Regions from separate parts of the Sphingomonas koreensis genome, predicted to be linked through region 3. Evidence: predicted binding sites of a transcription regulator. Region 3 holds the regulator's gene; each other region holds the start of a gene.
The links. The regulator LexA, encoded in region 3, represses DNA repair genes until DNA is damaged. The targets are predictions, from matches to a motif close to GTTCCNCNCTTGTTCT.
Positions count from the first base shown of each region.

Region 1: the regulator LexA is predicted to act here: its motif matches at 1,085-1,100, upstream of uvrA (excinuclease ABC subunit UvrA).
Region 2: the regulator LexA is predicted to act here: its motif matches at 915-930, upstream of BDW16_RS12225 (ImuA family protein).
Region 4: the regulator LexA is predicted to act here: its motif matches at 1,408-1,423, upstream of BDW16_RS17500 (LexA family protein).

Region 1 covers NZ_PGEN01000001.1:712,733-714,931, reverse strand. The annotation lists gene BDW16_RS03355 (N-6 DNA methylase) at 1-664, opposite strand, end outside; gene BDW16_RS03350 (hypothetical protein) at 742-1,032, shown strand; gene uvrA (excinuclease ABC subunit UvrA) at 1,147-2,199, shown strand, end outside.
Region 2 covers NZ_PGEN01000001.1:2,563,114-2,565,312, forward strand. The annotation lists gene BDW16_RS12220 (DUF6504 family protein) at 1-16, opposite strand, end outside; gene BDW16_RS12225 (ImuA family protein) at 135-881, opposite strand; gene BDW16_RS12230 (M3 family metallopeptidase) at 1,015-2,199, shown strand, end outside.
Region 3 covers NZ_PGEN01000001.1:964,982-967,180, reverse strand. The annotation lists gene BDW16_RS04620 (PhzF family phenazine biosynthesis protein) at 1-397, shown strand, start outside; gene BDW16_RS04615 (GFA family protein) at 444-851, opposite strand; gene lexA (transcriptional repressor LexA) at 1,003-1,689, opposite strand; gene BDW16_RS04605 (molybdopterin molybdotransferase MoeA) at 1,760-2,199, opposite strand, start outside.
Region 4 covers NZ_PGEN01000001.1:3,668,989-3,671,187, forward strand. The annotation lists gene BDW16_RS17495 (Y-family DNA polymerase) at 1-1,032, opposite strand, end outside; gene BDW16_RS17500 (LexA family protein) at 1,035-1,403, opposite strand; gene BDW16_RS17505 (ArdC family protein) at 1,671-2,199, shown strand, end outside.

The DNA of each region.
Region 1 (2,199 bases), 250 kb from region 3:
TCGCGTCGTCGGCGTCGGGGAACAACAGCGCCTGCCAATCTTCCTTCAGCGCGACCAGTTCCGCATTCTTGATGCGCAGCTGCTCCTCGACCTCGTCGCGCAGGAACCGGCACAGCCGCGCCGCGATTGTCGCCAGTTCCTTGGCATTGCGCGGCGGAATCGGCGCCCAGCTCAGGAAGTCGCCGATCAGGCGCAGCAGGGATGGGGGCGCCTTCAGCGCCGCGCCGGACGTTTCGACATCGCCGTCCATCCGGACGATGTCGCCCTCCAGCTTTCCGTCGCGCCACAGCGAAAAGCCGTTGCCGTCGGTATAGATCAGGTTGGGCAGCGCCTTCAGCCGCTCCCACTGCTCCTTGTCGTGCTTGTCCTTGAACTTGCGCGGGTCAAAACCCTTGCCGGGTGCCTTGACCTCGACAAAGCCGATCAGCGCCTTGTTGACCTGCACCGCATAGTCGGGCCGGGTGCGCAGATCGGCCAGCGACGCCTCGCCGATCATCGTCATCGTGCCCGCTGCCGCTGCCGCTGTCTCCGCCGCCAGCGCCGCGAACAGCGTCTCAAGCGGTGCGCGCAGCTGGTCCTCGGGCTGGCCGCCCTGGTTCAGCTTGGCCTTCGCCGCTGCGCCGAAACTTCCCACAGCTTTTTCGAGCCCGTCGGCTTGCGTCATCCCACCCCTCCGCTACCGTCACGCCTTAGCGGTCTGCTTGTGTTCCGCGCAACTGGCGCAATGACTTAGAGAGTGTGATGAGCGATCCGAACGCATCCGGTCCGGCGCAGTTGGGCTTCGATCTCGGCGATGCGGCCGCGCCCGACTCCTACCTCCCCGATGTGGAAGAGGTGCGAGCGGAATTGCTCGAGATCCTCTCCGTCGCACGCGCCGCCGAAGATGTGTCGCCCTGGGATGAGCGGACCTTCCGCTATCACCGGACCGTCTTCCCCCAGATGGCGCGCTGGCTCCCCGACGACGAGCGTGACCAGCTCTGCTTCGAGTTCGCGAGAGCAGCGGACCATATCGAGCTGTTGCTGGCAGCCTGACCCCCTCGCATCCCGCGCCTCCGTACCCTATCTCCCCTCTAGCTTCCTCCCAAGAACAAAGCTAGAACCACGCCCCATGAGTCTGACCCATATTCTTCAGCATAGGTGTTCCGTATGCTGACACACATCTCCGTCCGCGGCGCGCGCGAGCACAACCTCAAGGGCGTGGATATCGACATCCCGCGCGATACGCTCACGGTCATCACCGGCCTTTCGGGTTCGGGCAAATCCTCGCTCGCCTTCGACACCATCTATGCCGAGGGTCAGCGCCGCTACGTCGAGTCGCTGTCAGCCTATGCGCGCCAGTTCCTCGAGATGATGCAGAAGCCCAATGTCGAGCACATTGAAGGCCTCAGCCCCGCCATCTCGATCGAGCAGAAGACCACCAGCCGCAACCCGCGCTCCACGGTCGCGACCGTCACCGAGATCTACGACTATATGCGCCTGCTCTGGGCGCGCGTCGGCGTGCCGTACAGCCCCGCGACCGGCCTGCCGATCGCCGCGCAGACCGTCAGCCAGATGGTCGACCGCGTCCTCGCTCTGCCCGAGGGCACGCGCCTCCTGCTCCTCGCCCCCGTGGTCCGCGGCCGCAAGGGCGAGTATCGCAAGGAACTCGCCGAGTGGCAGAAGGCCGGCTTCCAGCGCGTCCGGATCGACGGCGAGACCTATCTGATCGAGGACGCCCCCGCGCTCGACAAGAAGTACAAGCACGACATCGAGGTGGTGGTCGACCGCCTCGTCGTCCGTGACGATATCGCCACGCGCCTGGCGGAAAGCTTCGAGACCGCGCTCAAGCTCGCCGACGGCCTCGCCTATATCGATCTGGTCGACACCACGGTCGAGGCCCTTTCTTCTCCCCTCCCGCTTGCGGGAGGGGCCGGGGGAGGGCGTGTCAACGAAGCCCCGCAGACGTTCAAAGCGGAACCGTCAGCCACCAACGTCACCGGCGGCTCGATGAAGGGCACCGGCATCCCCGACAACCGCATCGTCTTTTCCGAGAAATTCGCCTGCCCGGTCAGCGGCTTCACCATCCCCGAGATCGAGCCGCGGCTGTTCTCGTTCAACGCCCCGCAGGGCGCATGCCCGGCGTGCGACGGCCTGGGCGAGCGGCTGGTGTTCGACGAGGATCTCGTCGTCCCCAACCACGATCTCTCGATCAAGAAGGGC
Region 2 (2,199 bases), 1.6 Mb from region 3:
CGGCCTTCGATACCACACCGGATGGCCTTCCATGGTCCTGCGCCCAACGTGCTCCGGGCCGCCAATGTCCTTCATGCTGGCCCGGCTTGCAGAGTGGCGCCCGCGACGCGGGAAGCGCCGGGGGTGGCGCGGGGTCAAGCCGCGCGCCGTGCCGCTCCGCCTGCCGCAGCCGCTCGATTGGCCACTGGGGCAGGAAGAGCGCAGCGACCCGTTTCATCGCATGCCTCCACCTCTGTCTCGAAAGGATCGCCCCCCTTTTGCCGCGCGAGGGCGAGCTGCCAGCGCGCGCGTCCCACGCCCTCCACCGGCAGCGGCGCCGAAGGGGCGGACGCCACCCGCCAGCGCGTCACCGCTGCTGAGGGCATGCCCAGTGGATCGCCGACCTGGCGTGGATGTCGCTTCATCAGCAGCGCGATCGTGCGCCCGCCTTCCGCTGCGAGCTGGAGCCGCCGCGTCGCCGGCATCCCCACGCGCCGTGCCTCGCCTACCACCGCGCCAAGCCCGCGATGGCGCAGGCCTTCCTCCATGATCGCGAGCAGTTCGTCGTCGTCCGCCGCTTCGGCGTAAAGCACGCGCTTGGGCGCCAGCCCGACCTGATAGAGGCCGGGCGCAAAGAGATCGCGCCGCCGGACCACCCACAGCACCGGCCCCCAGGCGCGTGCGGCGATTCCCGCGGTGAACAAGGTTGCGGCAGCATCGTCGGCAAGGTCCGGCGTCGCCGCTGCCACCTCGTGCAGGGCGTCGAGTCGCAGGCCGCCGTCCGCCAGCCGTGCATCGAGCCTGCCAAGCCCGAACGGCAGCACCGGACGGCGGCGAAAGCCGCCCCCTTCGATACCGCGCAATGTCTCGCGCAACTGGCTGATGACGGCGGGATCGGCCATGATCTGCCTCAAGACTCCGACTCGGGGTAAGTTGTTCCTATTTTGTTCCATTGGTAGGCAGAGTCAACCGCTTGCCAATGGTAAGCGCGGATGCGTATCGTCCGCCTATCACACCTGATCCTGGGGGAATTTGATGAAGCCCGTCACCGGCGCGATCCTGCTCGCCACCGTCTCGCTCCTTGCCACTACAGCACAGGCCAGTTCGATGTCCCAGACGTCTCCGGCGCCCGCCGCCGCTCCGGTCGATCCCGCCCCGATGCTCGACAGATGGCCCGGCCCGTTCGACGGGGTTCCACAGTGGGACAAGGTGACTCCGGCGATGTTCGGCCCCGCCTTCGAAAAGGGAATGGCCGAAGTGCGCGCCGAATTTGCGAAGATCCGCGACAACCCCGCCGCGCCCACCTTTGCCAACACGATCGAGGCGACCGAGAAGAACAACAGTGCGCTGGGCCGCGTCTTCCCGGTCTGGGGCGTCTATACCAGCAACCTCGCCACGCCCGAGGTGCAGAAGATCGCCGCCGAATGGAGCCCCAAGCTCTCGGCCTTCTTCACCGAGATGAGCCTTGACCCCAAGATGTTCGCGCGGGTGAAGACGCTGTACGACACGCGCCAGACGCTGGGCCTCAATCCCCAGCAGCTGCGCCTGCTCGAGCGCAGCTATCGCGGCTACGTGACCTCGGGCGCGCTGCTCGACGCGGCGCAGAAGGCCGAGGTCAAGCGCATCAACGGCGAACTGGCCAAGCTCTATACCGATTTCAGCCGCAAGGTGCTGGCGGATGAGGAGACCGCGATCATCCTCGACAGCGAGGCCGATCTCGCCGGGCTTTCGGACAGCTTCAAGGCGAGCCTTGCCGAAGAGGCCAAGGCGCGTGGGCAGGCGGGTAAATGGGCGGTCAAGAACACCCGATCCTCGATGCAGCCGTTCCTGATGTACTCCACCCGCCGCGACCTGCGCGAGAAGGTGTACAACGCGTACATCAATCGCGGCGACAATGGCGACGCGAACGACACCAACGCGACCATCGCGGCGATCCTCAAGCTGCGTCAGGATCGCGCCAAGATCCTCGGCTTCAAGACCCATGCCGATTACCGCATGGACGACACGATGGCGGAAACCCCCGCCAATGCGATGAAGCTGATGATGTCGGTCTGGCCGGCGGCGCGCGCGCGTGTGCTCGAGGAAGTCGCCGACATGCAGAAGCTCGCCGACGCCGAAGCCGCGGCGGGCAAGGGGCCTAAGATCAAGATCGAGGGCTGGGACTATCGCTATTATTCGGAAAAGGTCCGCAAGGCGAAGTACGACCTCGATGAGAGCGAG
Region 3 (2,199 bases):
CCCCTATGTCATCGCGGAACTGACCGGTGATGCGCTTGCGCGCTGCACGCCCGATCTTGCGGCATTCAGGGCAGCGCTTGCGGCCCATCCGGATCTGGGCAACCGGTTCTCGGTCCATGTCTATTGCAAGCAGGGTCGCACCCTGCGCGCCCGGATGTTCGCTCCGCTGGCCGGGACATGGGAAGATCCCGCGACGGGAAGCGCGAACGCGCCCCTTGCCTGTCTGCTGCTGTCGCTGGAGCCGGATAGCAGCGAGGCCCGCTTCCAGATTCATCAGGGAATCGAGATGGGCAGGCCAAGCCTGTTGCACGTCGAGGCACGCCGTGCACCGGAAGGCATCGTCGCAACGCTGCGCGGGGACTGCGTGGCAGTCATGGAGGGGGAAATCAGCGTGTGATCGAGGCGCTGCCCTTCATCGGACTGCCGCAACGTCGCGCGACGCGCTATTCCATTCCCGGATAACGCGCGAATTCCGGCAGCGTGTGAGCATCCTTCATCCAGCCGATGCGCTCGGCGGTCTGGATGTGAACGCCAGCCGGGATCGCGTCGGGATCGTCGAGGGTCGCGACCTGGGTATCGACGATGCCGGGAAGATTCTCCGCGTTCCGGTAGAAGAGGCCGGTCCCGCAAGTGCCGCAGAAGAAGCGACGGCCATGTTCGGACGAGGCATATTCCTGCGGCTCGCCCTGGGTCACGCTCAGTGCCTCCTCCTGGAACATCGCCCAGCCGACCATCGGCGCGCCCGAGGCACGGCGGCAATCGGTACAGTGGCACAGCGCGTGATGCATCGGTTCGCCGGTCAGCGTGTAGCGGATCGCGCCGCAATGGCAGCCGCCTTCAAAGGTGGTCATCGCTCTCTCCGTCATTGGGTGGACAAATGCAGGATAGGCACGACGATCGCGCGCTCAATTACCCGGCAGGTAAAGGCGCACGGCGACCGTGCGGCCCGGCAGGTCCGAAACCAGTATCGATGAAAAGGGCGACCGCAGCCGCCCTTCGCGTTCAGTAGCGCCGCAACAGCCCGGCGAGGCGGCCCTGCACGCGCACCTGATCGGGGCGGTAGCGCTGCGGATCATAGGCGCGGTTGGCCGGATCGAGCCGGACCATGCTGCCTTCGTTGCGGAAATATTTGAGCGTCGCTTCGCTGTCCTCGATCAGCGCCACGACGATCTCGCCGTCGCGAGCAGTCTCCTGGCGGCGGATCAGGGCATAGTCGCCATCGAAGATGCCGGCCTCGACCATCGAGTCCCCGGCGACCTCAAGCGCATAATGTTCGCCCGAGCCAAGCAGGGCGGCCGGGACGGGGAGCATGGTCGATCCTTCCAGCGCCTCGATCGGGACGCCGGCGGCGATGCGGCCGTGCAGCGGGATCTCGATCACGTCGTTGGCAGGTGACGGGTTCGCCGCCTGCGGCGCCGGGCGGGCGAGCGTGACGACATTGTCCTTGGCGGGCACAGCCTTTTTCGGCTCGGCCCGCTCGGGCATCCTGAGCACTTCGAGCGCGCGTGCGCGGTTGGGCAGACGGCGCAGGAAGCCGCGTTCCTCGAGCGCGGAGATCAGCCGGTGGACCCCCGACTTGGACTTGAGATCGAGCGCGTCCTTCATCTCCTCGAACGAGGGCGAAACGCCGGTCTCGTTCAAGCGGTCGGCGATGAAGCAGATCAGCTCATGCTGCTTCTTCGTAAGCATCGGACGGTCTCCATCTGGAACAGACATGGAACGTTTACGCCTTGTTCTTGTATGATGTCAAGGCGCCCCGTTACCCGAAAGGCAGGATTTCCACCGAGTCGCCGGTTTGCGCCGCGGGGGCATGGGGTGCGCGGACGATCAGGCAGTCTGCACGGGCAAGCGTGCGGAGCATCGAACTGTCCTGGATCGCGGCGGCGACCACCCGGCCGTCGCGGTGCGCGGCGCGCAGATAGTCGGCGCGCGGACCGTTGGCGGGGAGCGGCTCTCCGAGTGTCGCGGTGCGCGTGCGCGGCAGCGGATCGGCGGCGCCCGCGAGGTGCGCGACGAGCGGGAGGAGGAAGAGTTGCGCCGTGACGAAGGCCGAAACCGGGTTGCCGGGGAGGCCCAGTATGACGGTGTCGCCGAGCGTCCCTGCCATCATCGGCTTGCCGGGGCGGACGGCGACCTTCCAGAAATCGATCTCCGCGCCGGCCGCCTGAAGCGCCGGGCGGACCAGATCATGGTCGCCGA
Region 4 (2,199 bases), 2.7 Mb from region 3:
ATCGATCAGGATCACCCCGGCCTTGAAATAGCGGAACCCTTCGCGCCACATCGACCACGCCGCCCGCGTAGCCGAGCCTATCAGGGCAAAAGAGTCCGCCGATGGCTCAATCTCGAACGTCGCCGAGTTGGAATATTTCGGATCGTTGTTGAACTCGTTCGTTCGCATAAAGACCTGCATCGCTCCGGCCTTCATTCCGAAGCGCCGCATTTTTTCAGCAGCGCGGGCGGCGTATGTCGCTACGGCTTCCCGCATGTCATCGAAGGACGTGATGGCCCGTCCAAAGCTACGGGTGCAGGCGATTGACTGGCGCGACGCCGGGGCGTCCGTGAAAGTGAAGCACTGGACTCCCCGTAATTCTGCATGGGTGCGCTGTCCGGTGACAGTCAGCGTTTCCCGCACCAGATCAGGTTCCATGTTGACGAACGCAGCCAAGTCCGAAACGCCGAGACGTTCGAGCTTGACGACCGACGCGCGACCCAGCCCCCAAACATCGCCTAAAGATACATGCGGATAGGTCTGCCGCCGCGCCTCTTCCGTCGATAGATCGAGAACGCCGACGCCGCTGCGATCCGCTTTCGCGAGTTTGTTTGCCAGCTTGGCAATCGTCTTTGTGGGACCGATGCCTACGCAGGTCGGGATTTTCGCAATCTGGCGGACAGCCGCCCTTATCGCCATGCTACGCTCAACGCGATCACCCGGCAGACCGGAGAAATCCATGAACATCTCGTCGATGGAATATGGCTCGACGCGCGGAACCATGCTCGACAGCACATCGAACATACGGCGGCTCATGTCGCCATACAGGACATAGTTTGAGCTTTTCCAAACGACGCTTTTTAGTTCCGGCTTCTTGCCCGCAATATGCCAGGGATCGCCCATCTTGAGGCCGAGTTCCTTGGCTTCTTGCGTCCGCGCAATCACGCAGCCGTCATTGTTGGACAGAACGACGAGCGGCTTTCCGCGCAATGTCGGATCAAACGCCCGCTCGCATGAGCAATAGAAACTGTTGCCGTCGATGAGCGCAAACATCGTCACACCCGCATCCGCACGAGGGCGCTGATGATGGCCCAGATTTCCACGTCATCGGACACTGGCAATGGCGAGCCTCTCGATGGCGTGAGCCACCATGCTTCGTCTTTCAGGTTCAATGTCGCGAGGATCACTTCGCCATGCAAGAACGCCACGCATACCTTGCCGGAAGTCGGCTCCGCTGCTGCATTTGCGATCAGAATGTCGCCCGCATGAATGCCACGGGCGCGGAGTTCATGCCCAACCACCCTGACCGGATAAAGGCCGGGACGGCGCAGATCGAGGAGATGAGCCAGATCGACTACTGGTTCAACATAGTCCTGTGCCGGGCTTTGGAAGCCCGTTGTGTCGTCGCCTTGATAAGATGCCATGACCAGAACATAGCAGGAACATTCTGTCGGATGGTATAGGATTCTATTCCTGTATCGGGATTGGGGCGTCTTGCCTGAAATCCCTGCTTTTCCGCCGTTTTCTGAGCCAATGCCGCGAATATGGCCCGGTGCGCCGCCCGGTCAACGGGTTGCCCGCTCCATTCGCTTCGCTCCCGTGTTGCCCGTTTCGCCTGCGGCTGACCGTCCGGCTAATCCCCCGAGCCTTCTCCTTCGCGTCCTCAGGAAACAGCGAAAGGAGATCAGGACATGACAAACTCAACTTCATCCCGCTTCGACGTGTACGAAGCCATCACCAATCAAATTGTATCTGCCATCGAAGCAGGTCCGGGTCAGGTTCAACTACCTTGGCATCGCAAGGGGTCTGCCATCTACCGCCCCGTCAATGTCGCATCCAAGAATGCCTATCGCGGCGTCAACACCGTCGCTCTGTGGGCCGCTGCCGACGCACAGGGTTTCGCTAATGGCGTATGGGGGACATACCGCCAGTGGCAGGACAAAGGCGCACAGGTTCGCAAAGGTGAGAAATCGTCGCTGGTAATCTTCTACAAGGATTATGCGCCAGCCGAGGCTACTGCATCTGAAGACGATCCTGAGCGCCGCTTCGTTACCCGAGCGTCCCGTGTGTTCAATGTCTCACAGGTCGAAGGATATGTTTCGTCCGAGGCAGAGGCGTCAGTGGACCGTATCGACCCATCACAAGCTGCCGAGATTTTTATCGCTGCAACGTGTGCGAAAATCTCCATCGGAGGAGATCGCGCATTCTATAGCCCGTCCG